3 regions of the Rhizobium sp. 05L429 genome follow, and region 3 is predicted to be linked to each of the others. Evidence: riboswitches for the same ligand, from Rfam matches in the RefSeq annotation. Region 3 holds a riboswitch; each other region holds the start of a gene.
What was found. A riboswitch is a leader RNA that binds a small molecule or an ion and turns the genes downstream of it on or off. The one in region 3 is predicted to bind cobalamin.
Positions count from the first base shown of each region.

Region 1: another riboswitch for cobalamin. It lies ahead of cobU (bifunctional adenosylcobinamide kinase/adenosylcobinamide-phosphate guanylyltransferase); the one in region 3 lies ahead of nrdH (glutaredoxin-like protein NrdH).
Region 2: another riboswitch for cobalamin. It lies ahead of AC1DNW_RS14415 (ABC transporter substrate-binding protein); the one in region 3 lies ahead of nrdH (glutaredoxin-like protein NrdH).

Region 1 covers NZ_JBFTNV010000014.1:14,736-21,439, reverse strand. Annotated here, with positions in the region: gene cobN (cobaltochelatase subunit CobN) at 1-357, opposite strand, end outside; gene cobW (cobalamin biosynthesis protein CobW) at 367-1,413, opposite strand; gene cobU (bifunctional adenosylcobinamide kinase/adenosylcobinamide-phosphate guanylyltransferase) at 1,418-1,927, opposite strand; cobalamin riboswitch at 2,383-2,531, opposite strand; gene AC1DNW_RS16450 (chloride channel protein) at 2,739-4,529, shown strand; gene AC1DNW_RS16445 (adenylate/guanylate cyclase domain-containing protein) at 4,605-5,672, opposite strand; gene AC1DNW_RS16440 (DUF1330 domain-containing protein) at 5,909-6,208, opposite strand; gene AC1DNW_RS16435 (MarR family winged helix-turn-helix transcriptional regulator) at 6,313-6,704, shown strand, end outside.
Region 2 covers NZ_JBFTNV010000011.1:178,682-185,385, forward strand. Annotated here, with positions in the region: gene AC1DNW_RS14405 (arylsulfatase) at 1-666, shown strand, start outside; gene AC1DNW_RS14410 (metallochaperone AztD) at 909-2,141, shown strand; cobalamin riboswitch at 2,197-2,479, shown strand; gene AC1DNW_RS14415 (ABC transporter substrate-binding protein) at 2,660-3,691, shown strand; gene AC1DNW_RS14420 (iron ABC transporter permease) at 3,688-4,728, shown strand; gene AC1DNW_RS14425 (ABC transporter ATP-binding protein) at 4,725-5,489, shown strand; gene AC1DNW_RS14430 (methyltransferase domain-containing protein) at 5,493-6,266, shown strand; gene AC1DNW_RS14435 (transporter substrate-binding domain-containing protein) at 6,460-6,704, shown strand, end outside.
Region 3 covers NZ_JBFTNV010000040.1:32,875-39,578, reverse strand. Annotated here, with positions in the region: gene AC1DNW_RS30740 (adenylate/guanylate cyclase domain-containing protein) at 1-85, opposite strand, end outside; gene nrdF (class 1b ribonucleoside-diphosphate reductase subunit beta) at 181-1,155, opposite strand; gene nrdE (class 1b ribonucleoside-diphosphate reductase subunit alpha) at 1,170-3,338, opposite strand; gene nrdI (class Ib ribonucleoside-diphosphate reductase assembly flavoprotein NrdI) at 3,317-3,730, opposite strand; gene nrdH (glutaredoxin-like protein NrdH) at 3,744-3,965, opposite strand; cobalamin riboswitch at 4,232-4,458, opposite strand; gene metE (5-methyltetrahydropteroyltriglutamate--homocysteine S-methyltransferase) at 4,635-6,704, opposite strand, start outside.

The DNA.
Region 1 (6,704 bases), on a different contig from region 3:
CGGCCGCGCATCCCCCGGCAGCACCGCAATCAGCGCCCCGTTGCGGGCGGCAACCGCATGCAACGCCTCCAGCGCATAATGGAAATAGCTCGCCCCACCCAGCGCCCGCACGATGATCAGCTTCGCATGCCGCGCCGTGCGCTCGATATAGGTATCGACCGACATCGGATGCTTCAGGCTCATCAGGCTCGCAAGCCTCAGCGAATGCCCCGTCACTCCGCCGCCATGAGCCGCGGCGATTGCCGCAAGCTCGGTGTCGGCGGCAGAGAGGAACAGGATATCGCCCGGCGACTGGCCGAGGTCGATGGCCTCGTCCCCGTCGCTGATCGTTCCCTGTTGAGCCAGAAGCAGATGCATCGAAACTCCTTAGACCAGCGCCACGATCGCCTTGCGCACCGCGTCCTGATCCATCTCGTGCAGGCCGATGACGACGAGGCGCGTGCTGCGTGCTTCGCCCGGCGCCCAGGCGCGGTCGAAATACTGGTCGATGCGGGCACCCACGGCCTGCAGCTGCAAGCGCATCGGCTTGCCGGAGACATCGATGAAGCCCTTGAGGCGCAGCACGTCATGCTCGGCGATAATGCGCTTCAGCTTCTCGACGAAACCTGATGTATCGGCGATAGCGCCGAGCTCGACGACGAAACTGTCGAATTCGTCGTGATCGTGCGGCGTACCGTCCTCATGCTCCAGCTCGTGATGGGACTTGCGGTTGACGATATCGTCTTCCGTGCCGATGCCGAGGCCGAGCAGCACGCTTGCCGGCACGTCGCCATTTTTCGCTTCGATCATCACAGGCTTGCGGGCGATGCGCGAGGCGACTTCTCTTTTCACACGGCTAAGGCCGTCAGCGTCGATCAGATCGGTCTTGTTGAGCACGATGAGGTCGGCGCAGGTCAGCTGATCCTCGAAGAGCTCCTCGATCGGGCTTTCATGATCGAGCGATTCATCCTCGACGCGGCGTGCATCGACGGCATCATGGTCATCGGCAAACCGCCCGGCGGCGACGGCCGCGCTATCGACCACGGTGATGACGCCGTCAACGGTGACTTCGCTGCGAATATCCGGCCAGTTGAAAGCGGCTACCAGCGGCTGCGGCAAAGCAAGACCCGAGGTTTCGATGACGATATGATCAGGGCGCTGCTCGCGCTCCAGAAGCTTCGTCATGGTCGGAATGAAATCGTCGGCCACCGTGCAGCAGATGCAGCCATTGGTGAGTTCAATGATATCGTCCTCGGTGCAGTTCTCCGCCCCGCAGCCCTTCAGCACATCACCATCGACGCCGAGATCGCCGAACTCGTTGATGATGAGCGCAATCTTCTTGCCGCCGGCATTGGTGAGCAGGTTGCGGATCATGGTCGTCTTGCCGGCGCCGAGGAAGCCGGTGATTACGGTTGCGGGGATTTTCTGCTGCATGGAACTAACCCTTCATTTTCAGCGGCAGTCCTGCCGCGATAAAATAGACATCCGCGGCTTCTGCCGCGATCATTTGGTGCAGCCGGCCGGCATGGTCGCGGAACTCCCGCGCCATGCGATTCTCGGGCACGATACCGAGACCGACTTCATTGGAAACGATGACGAGCCGCGCCTTTGCCGTAGGAAGCCAGGTGGCAAGGGCGGCGGACTGGGCGGCGATATCGCGCTCGTCCATCATCAGGTTGGTGAGCCACAGTGTCAGGCAGTCGACGAGAACAGCCCTGCCCTCGCCGTCGATGGCGGCAAGGCGTTCGGTCAGATCCAGCGGCTCCTCATGCGTGGTCCAGGAAGGGCCGCGGTCGGCCTTGTGCTGGTCGATGCGCGCCCGCATTTCGTCGTCCCAGGCGCGGCCGGTGGCGATGTAGTGGCGGTCGAGGCCGCTGGCTGTCACGAGGTTTTCGGCAAAGCGGGATTTGCCGGAGCGGGCACCGCCGAGGATGAAGGTGGCGGTCATGCTCGGACGACCCTCGCAGAAAGCGCCGAACACAAGCAAAGCGTCAAATGACAGGAGTACCCTGCGGCCCCCTCATCCGACCCTTCGGGCCACCTTCTCCCCGCGGGGGAGAAGGGGAAACCCCACCGCACCACCAGAGGCAGCGCTGAATCATATCCTTCAGCCAAGACAACCTCCGTGCTGGCAGCGGGTGAATACCCAGAATGGGCATTATGCCCGGCACGGATGGCAGGTCTCCTGGCTCGCAGTTGTCGGCGGCGACCGGGGCGACCGTTTACGGTCGCCCCTGATCGTGCCAGCGGATCTGCCTCGCCTTCCCGGCTGCATCTCGTGAAAAGGCGGACGATTCGTAGAATTGGAGGCGTCCTGCCCCGGCTGATCACGATGCATTTCCAGTGGCTTTTCCGGCACCTGTCCCGCCTTGCCCGCCTGCACCACGCAGGCTGCCGACGCAGCAGTCGAAATGCCGGATGGAAGACCCTGACTGCTCTACAGTCGCGGGGTCGGCTGTGATGAAAGCGCCCGGTTTGGGTCCGCCCCGTCACATTCCCTTTTCATCCGGAAGGCGTAACGCCGATCCGGAACCATCCATTATGTCTATTCATGGTTAGGCCCCCGCCCCCGCCATGTCAATTGGCGCACTGGGTGCATACAGCCCTCATCTCGACTTAGACTACAGATATTATCGTCTTTAATCAAAGGCTTACGTCACAAAAACTTTACGGCCCGGCCGGTATTTCGCCGCAATTGCCGCTCATGCGGATGGCGGCCCCGCCCTTGACCTGCACTCCTGCTGCCTAGTTTCCCCATGATGCTCTCCCGAATGGATATCCGCCGCCTCGGCCCTCTTGGCACAGTCCTCGATCCGGGACGCATGCGCGCGCTCGTCCGACATAGCGAAATGGGCATGGTCTTTGCCGGCGCGCTCGTCGGTATCGCCTCGGGGCTTGCGGTCACCGCCATGAGCTACGTCTCGGAGGAGATGCACAGGCTGATCTTCGGCATCGACGGCACGACGAGGCTCAGCGCCTCGCAGATCGACAACAAGTTCCTGCTGATGGCCGCCCCGGTTGCCGGCGGCATGCTGCTCGGCCTGCTCATCTTCATTCTCGCCAGATGGCGCAAGAAGCCGATGGTCGACCCGATCGAGGCGAATGCGCTGCATGGCGGCCGCCTGTCGCTGACGGACAGCATCCTCGTCGCCATCCAGAATCTTGTCTCCAATGGTTTCGGCGCATCTGTGGGGCTGGAAGCGGGCTATACGCAGCTTGCCGCCGGCATCGCCTCGAAATTCGGGCTGAAGCTGCAGTTGCGCCGCTCCGACATGCGCGTCCTCGTCGGCTGCGGTGCGGCGGGCGCTATCGCTGCCGCCTTCAACGCGCCGCTGACGGGCGCCTTCTATGCCTTCGAGCTCATCATCGGCACCTACACGATCGTCTCTCTGACGCCTGTCGTCGTCGCCGCTCTTGTCGCTACGCTGGTCGCCCGTCTGCTCTCCGGCAGCGATTTCATCATCGATGTCGGCAGCTTCGGCGCGGTCGCCCCGGCCGATTACGTTCCGGCGCTGCTGCTTGGCGCGGTCTGCGCCGGCGTCGGCATCCTCATCATGCAGGGCGTATCCTTCGTCGAGGAGCTGGCGCGCAAAAGCTCCATCGCACTGCCCTTCCGCCCGGCGCTCGGCGGCATCGTCGTCGGCCTCCTGGCGCTGGTCTCGCCGCAGGTGCTGGCCGCCGGCCACGGCGCGCTGCATCTGAACCTCGCCCATGAGATCACCATCCCGGCACTCATCGGCCTGTTTCTGCTGAAATCGGTGGCCTCAGCCGTCTCGATCGGCTCCGGTTTCAGGGGCGGCCTGTTCTTCGCCTCGCTTTTCATGGGTGCGCTGCTTGGCAAGCTCTTCGCCTACTCGGCTCCTTATTTCGCCGATGCAAGCCTGACGCCGGTTATCTATGCCGTCGTCGGCATGAGTTCGCTGGCCGTCGCCGTCATCGGCGGGCCGTTGACCATGACCTTCCTGGCGCTGGAGATCACCGGCGACTTTCCGATCACCGCTTTGGTGCTCGCCGCCGTCATCACCTCCTCGCTCGTGGTGCGCACGACCTTCGGCTATTCCTTCGCCACATGGCGCTTTCATCTGCGCGGCGAAAGCATCCGCAGTGCCCATGATGTCGGCTGGATCCGCAACCTGACCGTCGACAAGCTGATGCGATCGGACGTGAAGACGGCAAAACCCGGAATAACGCTGGACGAATTCAAGCAGGCCTTCCCGATCGGCTCGACGCAGCGCGTCATCCTCGTGGAAGAAGGTGACAAATATGCTGGCCTCGTGCTGGTACCGGAAATCTACGCCAACCCCACCAGCGCGCAGGACGAAGCCCAGCAGCTGACCGATTTTATCCGGTATAAAAACGACTTCCTGCAGCCGCAGATGAACGCCAAACAGGCGGCTGCGATCTTCGACAAGACCGAAAGCGAAGCGCTTGCCGTCGTCAACAACCTCATCGAGCGCAAGGTAATCGGCCAGCTCAGCGAAAGCCACACGCTGCGCCGCTACAGCGAAGAACTCGACCGCCGCCGTCGTGAGGTCTCAGGCGAGATCTGAGGCATTTGCCGCTGAAGTCAGAAACACGCCGCCATTAGAGCTACGCATCAAACTTTCTGAAAATCGATTCCGATTTCAGGCCACTGCCGTAGTAGGTACCGCGAGCTTGAACACGTCCGCCCTCCTCGAAACGCCGCGCAATTCGAACGATCCCAGATGTTCGCAGGCGACACCGCAGGCGGCCGCGAAGCTTTCCGACATCAGAAGGGGCTGGCCGAGTTCGCCGCAGAGTTTCTCGAGCCGCGAGGCCTCGTTGACGGCCCTGCCGATCACGGTGAAATCAAGCCTGCCGCGAGCGCCGACATTTCCGTAAAACACCTCGCCGAGATGCAGGACGACGTCGACGCCGATATCAGGCCCGCCCTCGCGCATCCGCCGACGATTGAGCGCCTCGTTTGCCTCCAGAACATTTCGGGTCGAGGCGAGCGCAGCCATGCAGGCCTTCTCGGGATCCTCGCCGTCTTCACCGCCTGTCGGAAAGATCGCCAATACGCTGTCGCCCATGAACTTGAGGATCTCGCCGGAATTTTCCTCGACATGGCGGCCGATCAGCTCGAAATGCTCGTTCAGAAACCCGGCGATCTCACCGGGTTGATAGACTTCGGTCAACGCCGTGAAGTTTCTGAGGTCAGCAAGCAGGATCGCGGCATTGATGGCGCCTCCCGTTCCCCTCTGGACCTCGCCCGCAAGGATGCGCGCACTCGTCTTAGCGCCTGTATAGACAGCAAGGATGTCCGAGGCGGTTCTCGATGCCGCGATGCGGTAGCAGGCAAGCCCCAGTGCCGGGAAAAGCTTTGCGATGATCGTCAGCTGATCGTTGGAAAATCCGCCCGGCCTGTCGCTTGTCAGGGACAGGCTGACCCCGCGCAACGCGGCCTCCTTCGGAAACTCCAGCAGGCTGACCAGATGATCCGTACCGCCGCCAAGCGCGAATTCTGCAAGCTGCGGATAGTCGTCGACACCCTCCCCCTTGGCAAGGATCCAGCGCCCCAACGTTTCGCCTCGGCCCAACAGATAATAGATCGGCGTCTTCTCGAAGCTCAGCTGCGCCGCGCTGCCATATTCGGCCCTCTCGATGGTGGTCGCGCCGCCCCGCACGAAATTGGCCGAGATGCCGGCATACATGGGATGAATGGATGGCATCGCGATACTGCCTCGCCAGATGGGAAAGCCATCCGCGATCAGCCGATCGCACAAACCGGCAATGAGCTCACCGATATGTTCGCTCCTGATTCCCTCGTCTATAAGCCACTGAATATGATCGTTAATTTCGGAACCTCCACATGGGCCGGTGCAATTCTATAGTCGGAAATAGGGCGAATGGGCGGCAATGCCGAACCGGGCTGCGACCTCAGGCAATGGCTGCGAGGCCAATGTTTCTAACCATCCATCCCGGCAACGATAACCGCGGGGCAGGCGAAGAGAGAACGATACCTGGCGACACCTTCATTTGCCTGCCTCGCCTCCTCATACCATTCCCGGGCAATGGAGGCGGTGCGGAATTCGATGATCAGAAGCCTGTTCATCTGCCGGTTTCCCTGGACCGGTTGGACCCTGCCGCCCGGAGACCGGACACGGCCTCCATGGAACGTCATATCCGCCGATATGCATGCAAGATAATCATCGATCGCCTGATCTTTGATATCGGGATGGATTTCGAGAATGAAATAGGCGCTCATGGATCGCTGCCTGTAACAAGGGCCGAACAGCCATGCGAGAGTATCGACATGACGCTGACGATTCCTTAGAATATCGAAACAATTAGTTCGGAGATCTAAACGTTTTGCCGAAAAAGTCAACTGACCGCCTCGCGCGCTACATTCCGACGGTCCAGCTGTTTTCGGCCCGGCTCGGGCTGTTCCACCAGAAGGTGGCCGAGCAGGTGGGCTTGACCAGCACCGAATTCAAGTGCTTCCGGCTGTTGGAAAAACTCGGACCGCTGTCGATGACGGCCCTGTCGCGCGAGGTCGGATTGAAGATCGGGACGGTCAGCGGGCTGATCGACAAGCTGGAGGCGACCGGCTTTGTCGTCAGGCAACGGGACGAGACCGACAAACGCCGCCTTGTCCTGGTTGCCTGTCCCGAGGCCTCGGCACGCGCCACCCGGCTCTACGAGGAGCAGAGCGAGCCGGTCTCCGCGATCCTGGACTCCTACAGCGAGCCGGAATTCAACCT
Region 2 (6,704 bases), on a different contig from region 3:
GACAACGGCGCCGAGGTGATGACCTGGCCGGATGGCGGCACCACGCCTTTCCGGGGAGAAAAGGCAACCAACTGGGAAGGCGGCTATCGCGTGCCCACATGCATTCGCTGGCCTGGTGTCATCAAGCCCGGAACGATCCACAACGAGGCCTTCTCGCATTACGACCTGATCCCGACATTCTGCGCGGCGGCAGGCGAACCGGATATCGTGGCGAAATGCCTGACCGGCTATACCGCCGGCACCAAGACGTTCAAGGTGCATCTCGACGGCTACAATCTCATGCCCTTCCTGTCTGGAAGCGTAAACGAGACGCCGCGCCGCGATTTCCTCTACTGGAACGACGATGGCGAATTGGTCGCCGTCCGCGTGCTGAACTGGAAGGTCGTCTTCAAGTCGCAGGATCACACGGGCATCGGCGTCTGGCGCCAGCCATTCACCGAACTCAGGGCCCCGCTCCTCTTCAATCTCCGGGCCGACCCGTTCGAACGCGGCGACGAATCCATCGAATACGAAAAATGGTTCTTCGACCGCGCCTTCGTCATCGTTCCCTCGCAGGCGATCGTCGGGAAATGGCTGCAAAGCTTCGCGGAATTCCCCGTCCGTCAGAAGCCCGCGAGCTTCAATCTCGACGAGGTCATGCAGAAACTGTCGGCGCCGAAGAACTGATTGCAAAACATCACCGCAGCGAGGCGGCCGTCGCGCCGCCTGCTGCAGCCGACGTTCCCCTCCACCGGCAACAGTTCTCACTGCCCGTGCTTGACGTTGCGATCCGGTCACGATGAAAGCCGGCCAAACATCAAACGAGGCCAGCGCCCTAATTTCCCAAAAATCCGACAGCCAGGACTGGACAAGGCAAATGTAACTTTATAACAACGAAGATGTAATGTTATTACATTAAAGGAGATTTCATGTCCCGGCGCCTTTTCGCTGTCTTCGCAGTCGCCACCGCGCTCACCTCCGCCGCCCTGCCATCGGCTTCCCGCGCAGAGGAGGAACAGCAGGAAAGCTGGCGGCTTTTCGTGGCTGATCACAGCCTGCCGGTCGTCCGCGCCATCGATCTTGCGAGCGGCAGACAGATCGGTCGCTTCGATCTCAAGGGCTATGCCGCCCTGTCGCTGAGCGACACCGGGCGCACGGTCTTTGCGGTCCAGGGCGATGAGAATATCGTTCATGTCATCGATACCGGCATTGTCCTTTCCGATCATGGGGAGCATCGCGATCTCGAAGTGACGCCGCCGAAGCTGATCGGCGCGACGATAAAGGGCGAGAAGCCCGGCCATGTCGTGACGCATGGCGATGACGTGGCGATCTTCTACGACCGCACCGACCGCTTCGATCTCCTGAGGGAAAGTAGTCTGCTGCAGGCAAAGCCGGAGCCGAAGGCTTTCAACACCATCGCCGCCCATCACGGCGTCGCGGTGCCGATGGGCAATCACCTGCTGGTTTCAGTGCCGAACATGCAGGCGCCGGTCAAGGAAGGCGAGTTGCCGCCGCGCCTTGGCCTGCGCGTGCTCGACCGTGACGGACAACAGGTGGGCGATGTCGCGCCCTGCACCGGCCTGCATGGCGAGGCGACCTCCGCCCGCCTCGTCGCCTTCGGTTGCGAGGAAGGCGTGCTCGTCGCCCGCCCCGGCGGCACGAAAGGCCCCAAACTGGAGATGCTCGGCTATGGCGCGTCGCTGCCGCAAGGCAAGGTCTCGACCCTGCTCGGCGGGCGCTCCATGCAGTTCTTCCTCGGCAATTACGGGGAGGACAAGGTGGTGCTGATCGATCCCGACAGCACCGAAACACCCTACCGCGTCATAGACCTTCCGACCCGCCGCGTCGATTTCGTGCTCGATCCGGCACGGTTCCAGAATGCCTATATCCTCACCGAGGACGGCAAGCTGCACCTGCTCGATACGGTGAAGGGCGAGATCGTCAGATCGGAAACCGTCACGGAGCCCTACAGCAAGGATGGGCATTGGCGCGATCCGCGGCCGCGGCTGGCCGTGGCCGGCGATAATATCGCCATCACCGATCCTCGCCACAGCCTGATCCGCCTCGTCAGTAGCGAAACGCTGAAGGAAACGCGCACGATCCCCGTCGACGGCCAACCCTTCGCGCTCGTCGCCGCCGGCGGCTCGGGCGCCAGCCACTGAGCGGCTCCGGACCCGGGACACTTTGCATCCGGTGCTTGACGTCGCCCACGGCGGCGTCATAGATCAGGACGACGGTTCCCCGAGGAGAGCTTCGAGGGGATTAATAGGGAACACGGTGCGGACGACCCAAAAGGGACCAAGACCGTGGCTGCCCCCGCAACTGTAAGCGGATTGCTGGTTATATCCCGGAATGTATGGTGCGCCATTCATATCAGGACATGACAAGCGAGCCGGTCACTCCAAGGCCTCAGGGCCATGCCACTGTGCGAAAGCGCGGGAAGGCAGATGACCGACTGACATCCGTGAGCCAGGAGACCTGCCGTCAATCACGATCCAATCAGCCGGGCGGGGATGCCCGGACAAGGAGCAGACATGATTGACCTTAATCCCTGCCGCTTGCCGCATGCGATCCGTCCCGATTGGACCACCCGCCGCTAGCCCTCTCCCTCCACGCTTGGCTCACGCATCTGCGCGCGCCGGCGTCCGCTAGCCCTTTTCCTTCCGATCGAGAGTTTCCAATGCGCCAGTTACTTCCAGGCTTTTCCCTTGCGCTCGGGCTCGCCGGCTTTTGCCTGGCCGGCCTCGCAGCCCCCGCCTTCGCCGCCACCCGATACCCCCTCACCCTTACCAATTGCGGCCAGCCGGTCACGTTCGACAAGGCACCGGCCAAGATCGTTTCGATCGGCCAAGGCATGACCGAAGTGCTCTTCTCGCTCGGCCTTGCCGACAAGATCGCCGGCACGGCCGTCTGGGTCGGCCCGGTCCTGCCGCAATATGCCGACGCCAACAGCAGGATCAAACGACTGGCTGACAATGACCCGAGCTTCGAATCCGTCGTCGGTGTCGAGCCCGATCTGGTGGCTGCCGAATTCGAATGGCATGTCGGTACGCAGGGGTCCGTCGGCAAGCGCGAGCAGTTCAAAGATCTCGGCATCAACACCTATGTCGCGCCTGCCGATTGCGTCGCCAAGATCAACGCCGATGGCGGTGATGGCGTGCGCAAGGAGTTGTTCACGATGGACCTGATCTATCAGGAAATCACCGAACTCTCTGAAATCTTCGACATCAAGGACCGCGGCGACAGGCTGATCGCCGACCTGAAAAAGCGCGAGGCCGATGCCGCCGCATCCGTTGCCGGCGCTGCCGCAAAGAACCTGCCCGTCGTCTTCTGGTTCTCCAGTAAGGAGGTCAAGGGTGATGCCTTCATCGCCGGCAAGAACAGCGCACCGGCCTATATCCTGAAGACGCTCGGCGCGAAAAACGTCGTCAGCACGGAAGAGGAATGGCCCCTCGTCGGTTGGGAAACCATTGCGCAGGCCAATCCCGCTGTCATCGTCATAGCCACCATGGACCGCCGTCGCTATGCCGCCGACGATCCCAAGGTGAAGGTGGATTTCCTGGAGAATGATCCGGTCACCAGTGAACTCGATGCGGTGAAAAACAAGCGCTTCATCATGATGGACGCGCAGTCGATGAACCCGACGATCCGCACGATCGACGGTATCGAAACGCTCGCAAAGGGCATCAAGTCCTTCGGTCTGACGCAGTGAGCCAGGCTGCCTTGCGACAGAGGAAATGGTGGGCGCTCGCCGCGCTCACCATCGCCGCCTTCGTCCTGCTCGGGCTGGTGGTGAGCCTTGCCGTGTCTATAGGCGAGATCGCCATTCCTCTCGCCACCACGGCAAAGGCGGTGTCCAACCGCCTGTTCGGCACGGCATTCGAACTCAGCCGCATTCATCAGGGCATCGTCTGGGATTACCGCCTCAGCCGCGCGCTGGTGGCGGCCAGTGCCGGTGCGTCGCTGGCGCTCTGCGGCACGGTGTTGCAGGCGCTGCTGCGCAATCCGCTCGCCGAACCCTATGTGCTCGGCATTTCGGCCGGCGCCTCTACCGGGGCCGTCTGCGTCATGATATCAGGCTTCGGCTATGGCGTGCTCAGCCTCTCCGCCGGCGCCTTCATCGGCGCCGTCATTGCCTTCCTGCTGGTCGGCATTCTGGCAGCCGGTGTGGGCGGCACCAGCGAGCGCATCATTCTCTGCGGCGTGGCGGGCTCGCAGCTCTTCAATGCGCTGACCTCCTATATCGTCACCACGTCGGCCAATGCAGAACAGGCCCGCGGCGTGCTCTTCTGGCTGTTGGGGTCGCTGAGCGGCGTGCGCTGGCCGGATGTCTATCTCTCCCTGCCGGTCGCACTGACAGGCTTCGTCATCTGCCTTGCCCATGTGCGTGCGCTGGATGCCTTCGCCTTCGGCACGGATGCCGCAGCTTCCCTCGGCATCGCCGTGCGCCGGGTGCAGTTCACCCTGCTCGCCGTCACGGCTACGATGACCGCAAGCGTCGTCAGCATGGTCGGCTCCATCGGCTTCGTCGGCCTCGTCATTCCCCATGCCGCCCGCTTCCTGGTCGGCCCAGCCCATGGCCGCCTGCTGCCGGCGACAGCGCTTGGCGGGGCGATCTTCATGGTCGGCGCCGACATCGTCTCGCGCATCATCATTCCGCAGCAGATCCTGCCGATCGGCGTCGTCACCGCGCTCTTCGGCGCCCCGGCCTTCGCCATCATCCTTTATCGCGTGCGGAGAAGCGCATGAGCATATCAGTCGACAAGGTCACCTATGCCGCCGGCAATACCGTCATCGTCAATGGCGTCAGCATATCGGTCAAAAAGGGCAAGGTGCTCGGCCTGCTCGGGCCGAACGGCTCCGGAAAATCGAGTCTGCTCCGCCTGATCTGCCGGCTGCGGCAGGTCAGATCCGGCATCATCCGCCTCGGCGACGATGATGTCTCCGGCCTCTCGCGCGCCGCCCTTGCCCGCCGCATCGCTTTCGTCGAGCAGCAGACGACGACGGATACGCAGCTCACCGTGCGCGATATCGTCCGCCTCGGCCGCACGCCGCATCGCGGCCTCCTCTCGTCCTGGGCACCCGATGACGATGCCGCGGTCGAAGAAGCACTCGCCCGCGTCGACATGGGCGAACGCGCCGGCCAGCTCTGGCAGACACTGTCTGGCGGCGAGCGGCAACGGGTGCATATCGCCAGGGCGCTGGCCCAGACCCCAAGCGAACTGCTGCTCGACGAGCCGACCAACCATCTCGATATCCAGCACCAGCTCGATATCCTGGCCCTGGTCGCCAAACTCGGCCTCACCTCCATCATCGCGCTGCACGATCTCAATCTGGCAGCGATGTTCTGCGACCACTTGGCCGTGCTGCAGAAGGGCGAGGTCGTGGCCGCAGGCACGCCCGAGGAGGTGCTGACCGAAGCGCTGATCGCCCGCGTCTTCGGCGTGCGCGCCCATATCGAAAAATCACCCGTGCATGGCCGCGCACATATCCAGTATCGGATGGGGTAAGACATGGATGGAGTGAATTTCGATCTCAAGGAAGAGATCCGCGACTACTGGTCGAAGCGCTCGGAAACCTTTGACCTCGCCTTCGGCCACAGGATCGCCCCCGGCCCGGAGGCAGACGCCTGGCAGAAGCCGATCCGCAAAGCCATCGGCCCCGAGCCGAAACGCGTGCTGGAACTTGCCTGCGGCACCGGCGAAGTGACGCGCCTGATCCACGATCTCGGCTATGACGTCACCGCACTCGATTTCTCCGAGGCTATGCTGAAGGTTGCCCGCGCCAAACACGCCGGCAAGGAGCGCCTGCGCTTCATCCTGGCAGACGCCGAAAACACCCTGGAGCCGGACGCGAGCTATGATGCCATCATCTGCCGCCACCTCGTCTGGACGCTGACCCGCCCTGAGGAAACCTTTCGCGAATGGTTCCGCATCCTCAAGCCCGGCGGCCTGTTGCTCTTCTTCGATGGCGACTGGGCAGGCCCGAAACCGACCGGCCGCATCGCCAGCCTGCTGATCTCCTGGATCGACCGCCTCGTCGGTGCCGACAAGAACTATGACGGCGCGCTCAGCACCCGCCACGCCCGCATCATGTCAGCCCTGCCCTTCGGCCAGGGTCTCCGCCCCAACATGCTCCTGCCGCTCTTGAGATCGGCAGGCTTTACGGACATCGCGCTTCACTCCCACGCCCCGATCGCGAGGGCGCAGCGCAAGAATGCCAATCTCCGAAACAGGCTCCGAACCCTCGTCTACCAGCGCTTCATCCTCGCCTGCCGGCGGCCCTGATGCCTGCATTTGCCGCACGCCCATTTCTGGATGCGTGGCGATTTGCCGAGATCTGAAACCAGCCTGTGCCAAATGCCCGTCACCGTAAATGATCGTTGCATTTACCGTTGCGTACTTGCCGGACGCCGTCAGCCGTTCAGGATGATCCACGAACGAAGCCGCAGTTCGCCTGATGCAGGAAGGGAAAGGTGTTATGGCAAAGACCACCGCGCCCTCATCCGGCAAAAGCAGGCGCCGGACTCTGCCGTTCGTCATTCTGGCGTTTTTCCTTTGTCTGGCCGTATCCTTCCCACGGCACGCGTTTGCCGCCCCGCCTGAATTTCCCAACCGCGAACTGGTGGTCGGCACCAAGGAAGCCCCGCCTTTTGCCATGAAGGAGCCCGACGGCACCTGGACCGGCCTTTCGATTGATCTCTGGCAGCAGATCGCCGACAGGCT
Region 3 (6,704 bases):
AGTCAAGAATCCGCCTCCGGCGGATCGGCCACACGCCTTCGACGGTTTCGTTGGCCACAGCGGCCTTGTTGACAGAGGACTTCATCGAAAACTCCCGCTACGCCACATTCAACTGAATCTGCTCGCGCTGAATGTGGGCGATGGCGGGCCCGATGATAAGGGGCTTCGTGAAGTTAGGCCTCAGAAATCCCAGTCTTCGTCTTCCGTCGCGACTGCCTTGCCGATGACATAGGAGGAGCCGGAGCCGGAGAAGAAGTCGTGGTTCTCATCGGCATTCGGAGATAGCGCCGACAGGATCGCCGGATTGACCTTGCAGGCTTCAGCCGGGAACAGCGCCTCGTAACCGAGGTTCATCAGCGCCTTGTTGGCATTGTAATGCAGGAATTTCTTGACGTCCTCGGTCAAACCGACGCTGTCATAGAGTGCTTCGGTATATTTCGCCTCGTTATCGTAGAGCTCGAGCAGCAGGTCGAAGGCAAAATCCTTGATCTCCTGCCGGCGCTCTTCGGGAAGGCGCTCCAACCCGCGCTGGAACTTGTAGCCGATATAGTAGCCATGCACGGCTTCGTCTCTGATAATGAGGCGGATCATGTCGGCCGTGTTGGTGAGCTTTGCGCGGCTCGACCAGTACATCGGCAGATAAAAGCCGGAGTAGAAGAGGAAGCTCTCGAGAAAGACGCTCGCGACCTTCTTCTTCAAGGGATCGCCGGAGGCATAATGCTCCATGATCAGCGCCGACTTCTTCTGCAGGAACTCGTTCTCTTCCGACCAGCGATAGGCATCATCGACATCTGGCGTCAGGCAGAGTGTCGAGAAGATCGAGGAATAGGAGCGCGCATGTACCGCTTCCATGAAGGAAATGTTGGAAAGCACCGCCTCCTCATGCTGTGTTGCCGCATCTGCCATCAGCTTGACCGAGCCGACACCGTTCTGGATCGTATCGAGCAGCGTCAACCCGGTGAAGACGCGGATCGTCAGCTGTTGTTCGGCGGTCGTCAGCGTTGCCCAGGAAGGAATGTCGTTTGACAGCGGCACCTTTTCCGGCAGCCAGAAATTGCCGGTGAGGCGGTTCCAGACCTCCAGATCCTTGTCGTCCTCGATGCGGTTCCAGTTGATGGCGCGCACGCGGCTGACCGGCTTTAATTGCATGTTCATGATGTCTCCGGTCGTTAAAGCGTGCAGGAAACGCAGCCCTGCACCTCGGTGCCGGACAACGCCATCTGGCGAAGGCGAACATAGTAGATCGTCTTGATGCCCTTCTTCCAGGCATCGATCTGGGCGCGGTTGATATCGCGCGTGGTTGCCGTATCCCGGAAGAACAGCGTCAGCGACAGGCCCTGATCGACATGCTGGGTCGCCGCCGCATAGGTGTCGATGATCTTCTCAGGGCCGATCTCGTAGGCATCCTGATAGTAATCGAGATTGTCGTTGGTCATGAACGGCGCCGGATAATAGACGCGGCCGATCTTGCCTTCCTTGCGGATCTCGATCTTCGAGACGATCGGATGGATCGAAGAGGTCGAGTGGTTGATGTAGGAGATCGAGCCCGTCGGCGGCACCGCCTGCAGGTTCTGGTTATAGAGGCCGGAGGCCATTACGGCCTTCTTCAGCTCAAGCCAGTCTTCCTGCGTCGGGATATGGATGCCGGCGTCATCAAACAGCGCCTGCACCCTCTCGGTAGCCGGCTTCCATTCCCGGTCGGTATATTTGTCGAAATAGTCGCCGGAGGCATATTTCGAATTCTCGAAGCCCTTGAAGCTCGCACCACGCTCGACCGCAAGGCGGTTGGAGGCGCGGATCGCGTGATAGGTCACCGTGTAGAAATAGATATTGGTGAAATCGACGCCCTCTTCCGAACCGTAATGGATGCGCTCGCGGGCGAGATATCCATGCAGGTTCATCTGTCCCAGGCCGATCGCGTGGCTGTCATCATTGCCCTTCTCGATCGACGGCACCGAGGAGATATGACTCATGTCAGAAACGGCTGTCAGCGCCCGGATCGAGGTCTCGATCGTCTTGCCGAAATCGGACGAATCCATCGCCATGGCGATATTCAACGAGCCGAGATTGCAGGAGATATCCTTGCCCATCACCTTATAGGAAAGGTCGTCGTTGAATTCACTCGCTTCGCTGACCTGCAGGATTTCCGAGCAGAGATTGCTCATGCTGATGCGGCCGGCGATCGGGTTTGCCCGGTTCACCGTGTCTTCGAACATGATGTAGGGATAGCCGCTCTCGAATTGGATCTCCGCAATCACCTGGAAGAATTCGCGCGCCTTGATCTTCTTCTTGGTGATACGGGCATCCGCCACCATCTCGCGGTACTTTTCCGTCACCGATATCTCGGTAAAGGGCACGCCATAGACCCGCTCCACGTCATAGGGCGAGAAGAGGTACATATCCTCATTGTTCTTGGCGAGCTCGAAGGTGATGTCGGGCACGACGACGCCGAGCGACAGCGTCTTGATGCGGATCTTTTCGTCGGCATTTTCGCGCTTGGTATCGAGGAAGCGCATGATGTCGGGATGGTGGGCGTTGAGATAGACGGCACCCGCACCCTGCCGAGCACCGAGCTGGTTGGCATAGGAAAAGCTGTCTTCCAGCAGCTTCATGACCGGGATGATACCGGAAGACTGGTTTTCGATCTGCTTGATCGGCGCGCCGGACTCGCGAATATTGGTCAGCGAAAGCGCTACCCCGCCGCCGCGCTTGGAAAGCTGCAGCGCCGAATTGATGGAGCGGCCGATTGATTCCATATTGTCTTCGACGCGCAGCAGGAAGCAGGAGACGAGCTCGCCGCGCTGCTTCTTGCCGGCGTTGAGGAAGGTCGGCGTTGCCGGCTGGAAACGGCCGGTAATGATCTCCTCGACTAGATCGCGGGCGAGCTGCTCATCGCCTCGGGCAAGCGCCAGTGCCACCATGCAGATACGATCTTCGTAGCGCTCGAGATAGCGCTTTCCGTCGAATGTCTTCAGCGTATAGCTGGTGTAGTATTTGAAGGCGCCGAGGAAAGTCGGGAAACGGAACTTCTTGGCATAGGCTTCGTCGAAGAGGTCGCGGACGAAATTGAAGGAATACTGATCGAGCACTTCCTGCTCGTAATAACCTTCCGTGACCAGATAATCGAGTTTCTCCCGGAGATTATGGAAGAACACCGTGTTCTGGTTCACGTGCTGCAGGAAATACTGCTTGGCCGCCATGCGATCCTTGTCGAGCTGGATCTTGCCCAGCTCGTCATAGAGGTTCAGCATTGCGTTCAGCGCGTGATAATCCAGCACGTCCGCTGCCTTTAGCGGTTTTGCGCCCGCATCCCGCGTCAGATTTGTCCCCGTGTCCAAAATCGTCCCATCCCGTCTTTGACATTGGCGACATCCTCGGCAGTCCCCAGAAGCTCGAACCGGTAGAGGTACGGCACCTGGCACTTCTGCGAGATCACGTCGCCGGCAAGCCCGTAGGTCTCGCCGAAATTGCTGTTGCCCGCAGCAATGACGCCACGGATGTTGGAGCGGTTTTCCGCATCGTTGAGGAAACGGATCACCTGCTTGGGCACGGCCCCCTTTACGACCCCTGGGCCGCCATCCCCGCAATAGGTGGGCGAGATCAGCACATAGGGTTCGCGGATGTGGATGTCTTCAGCGCCTACGGGAATGCGCGCCGCGCGCAGTCCCAGCTTCTCGACGAAACGATGGGTATTTTCGGACCGGCTGGAATAATAGACGATCAGGCCCACCGTTCTTCTCCGATCAGGAGAGCGCGCTGATCATATCAGGGCGGAAGCCCGCCCAATGGTTCTCACCGGCAACGACGACCGGAACCTGCATGTAGCCCATGCCGCGCACGCGATCGAGCGCGTCGGCATCTTCGGAAATGTCGATGATTTCATAGTCTACGCCCAGACGGTCGAGGGCGCGGTAGGTCGCGGTGCACTGAACGCAGGCAGGCTTGCTGTAAACGGTAACGCTCATCATGTTCCTCGTGATGTCAATGGATTCCGGACGCAGAACTAGGGTCGGGCGCCTTACGGCGTCCGGGGCAACGCTTGAGAATGATCTGACAAAGTTGGCGCTCTACACGCCTGGCATTATCCCTCGCAGGATGTGCATCGGCGGCGGTTTTGATGCTCTCAACATGACTTCAACCCCGAAGTGCTCATGCGGACGTTCGGGGCAGCGCAACAGGTGCGGATTTGATCCGCCTGACATGCACACAACCTTCCGGACACCCCGCCCGTGGACGTTTCTCGTTCAAGGCAGGTCTCCTGGCTCGCGGGTCGAAGCACCCTGCCCGCAGCCTTCCCAAAGCATCATGCCTCAGTGACCTGAAATCGGACAGTTGCTCGCCGCTTACAGTTGCGGGGGCAGCTCCGGCCTTGTTTCGCCTTCATGGCAAAACGCACCGTATTCCCGTCTTAGCCCTCAATCCTGACGAATCGAAGGAACCTTGAACACTAGATATAGTACTCGAATCGAAGTTGACGTCAACGGATGGTTTGTGCGTCGCGTTACGGCATGTTTGAAATTGCTACATTCCTGTGAAAAACATGGATAACGGCTGGTTAACAGCAGCAGGCTGTGGAGAAGGCCGCCGAGGCGAGAGCCGACCTATAGCCGGCTCTCCAGGAATCGAACAGGCGCTCAGACGTGAGTCATCACTGCGGCACCACGTAACAGCCGGGCGGCGGCCACCATGTTGACGAGCGCCGGGCGCACTTCTTCCCACTTACGGGTCTTCAATCCGCAATCGGGATTGATCCAGAGCTGTCCATCCGTCAGACGCTCGCGCGCCAGCGTCAGAAGCTCGGCCATTTCCTCGACATCGGGAACGCGCGGCGAATGGATGTCATAAACGCCGGGACCGATCTCGTTCGGATATTTATAGCTGCGGAAGGCTTCCAGCAGTTCCATCTTCGAGCGTGAGGTCTCGATGGAAATCACGTCGGCATCCATGGCCGCAATGGCGTCGATAATCTGATTGAACTCCGAGTAGCACATATGCGTGTGGATCTGGGTTTCGTCGGAAACACCGGATGAGCACAGGCGGAAGCTTTCCACCGCCCAGTCGAGATAGGTCTTCCAGTCCACTTTGCGCAACGGCAGACCTTCGCGAAGGGCCGCCTCGTCGATCTGGATCATCGCCGCACCCGCCTGTTCGAGATCAAACACCTCGTCGCGGATCGCCAGCGCGATCTGCCGGCTGACATCGGCGCGGGAGAGATCGTCGCGAACGAAGGACCAGTTGAGGATCGTCACCGGCCCCGTCAGCATGCCCTTCACCGGCTTCTCCGTCAGCGACTGCGCATAGCGCCACCATTCGACCGTCATCGGTACGGGACGGGAAACGTCGCCGAAGATGATCGGTGGACGGACATAACGGGAACCATAGCTCTGCACCCAGGCATGCTGCGTGAAGGCGAAGCCGGAAAGCTGCTCGCCGAAATACTGCACCATGTCGTTGCGCTCGAATTCGCCATGGACGAGCACATCGAGGCCGATTTCCTCCTGCCAGCGGATCGCCGCTTCGGTCTCCTTCTTCAGGAAGGCATCATAATCCGCCTCGCTGATCGCCCCCTTTGTGAAAGCAGAGCGAGATTTGCGCACATCAGCCGTCTGCGGAAAGGAGCCAATCGTCGTCGTCGGGAAAAGCGGCAGCCGAAGCTTTCGATCCTGCAGGCCGGTGCGCTCCGCAAAGTCACTGCTGCGTGTCTTCATCGCCTCGTCGATTGCGGCAACCCGCTGCCTGACCTTCATGTCATGCACGCGCACTGATGCAGCACGCAAGCCAACGGCTCGCGACGCGGCCGCGATCACCTCTGAAGCCGTGCCGGGGTCGCCTAACGCTACAAGTTCGTCCAGCTTCTGGGTCGCGAAAGCGAGCCATGACCTCAGCTCGTCGTCCAGTCCGGTTTCCAACTCCAGATCGATCGGCACATGTAGCAGGGAGCATGACGGCGCGATCTGCAGCCGGTCAGCACCGAAATGCTGGATCAGCGGCTCGATCCTTTTCAGGATCGCAGCCAGATCCGCCTTCCAGATATTGCGCCCGTCGATGACGCCAAGCGACAGCGTCAGGTCGCCGGGCGCATCGAGAAGGGCTTCGATCTGCCGCGGAGCACGAACGAGATCGACATGCAGGCCCGCGACCGGAAGCGCAAGCACCGTCGGCAGGTTGTCACCTATGTCGCCGAAATAAGTGGCAAGCATGATCTTCAGGTTCGGCACCAGCTCATGCAGCGCGCGATAGGCATGTTTCAGCGCCGCCTGCTCTTCTCCCGTTAGATCCAGCACCAGGCACGGTTCGTCGATCTGCACCCAGTCGGCACCGGCAGCACTCAGCTCCGCCAGCACCCTCGCATAGACCGGCAACAGGCGCTCCAGCAGGCTGATCGGCGCAAAACCGTCATCGGTTCCCTTGGCGAGTTTCAGGAAGGTGACCGGACCGAGGATGACCGGCCGGGTGTGTATGCCAAGGGTCTTGGCTTCGATGAAGGCATCGAGCGGCTTGTTTGCCGTCAGCGCAAAGGACTGATCGGGACCGAGTTCCGGCACCATGTAGTGATAGTTCGTGTCGAACCACTTCGTCATTTCCAGCGCCGGCACGCCATGTCCGTGATGGTGCTGATGGCCGCAATCGGCATGCGCCGCATCGCCGGTCGAGCCGCGCGCCATGGCGAAATAGGTATCGAGCGCAACAGGGCCGCCCTTCCA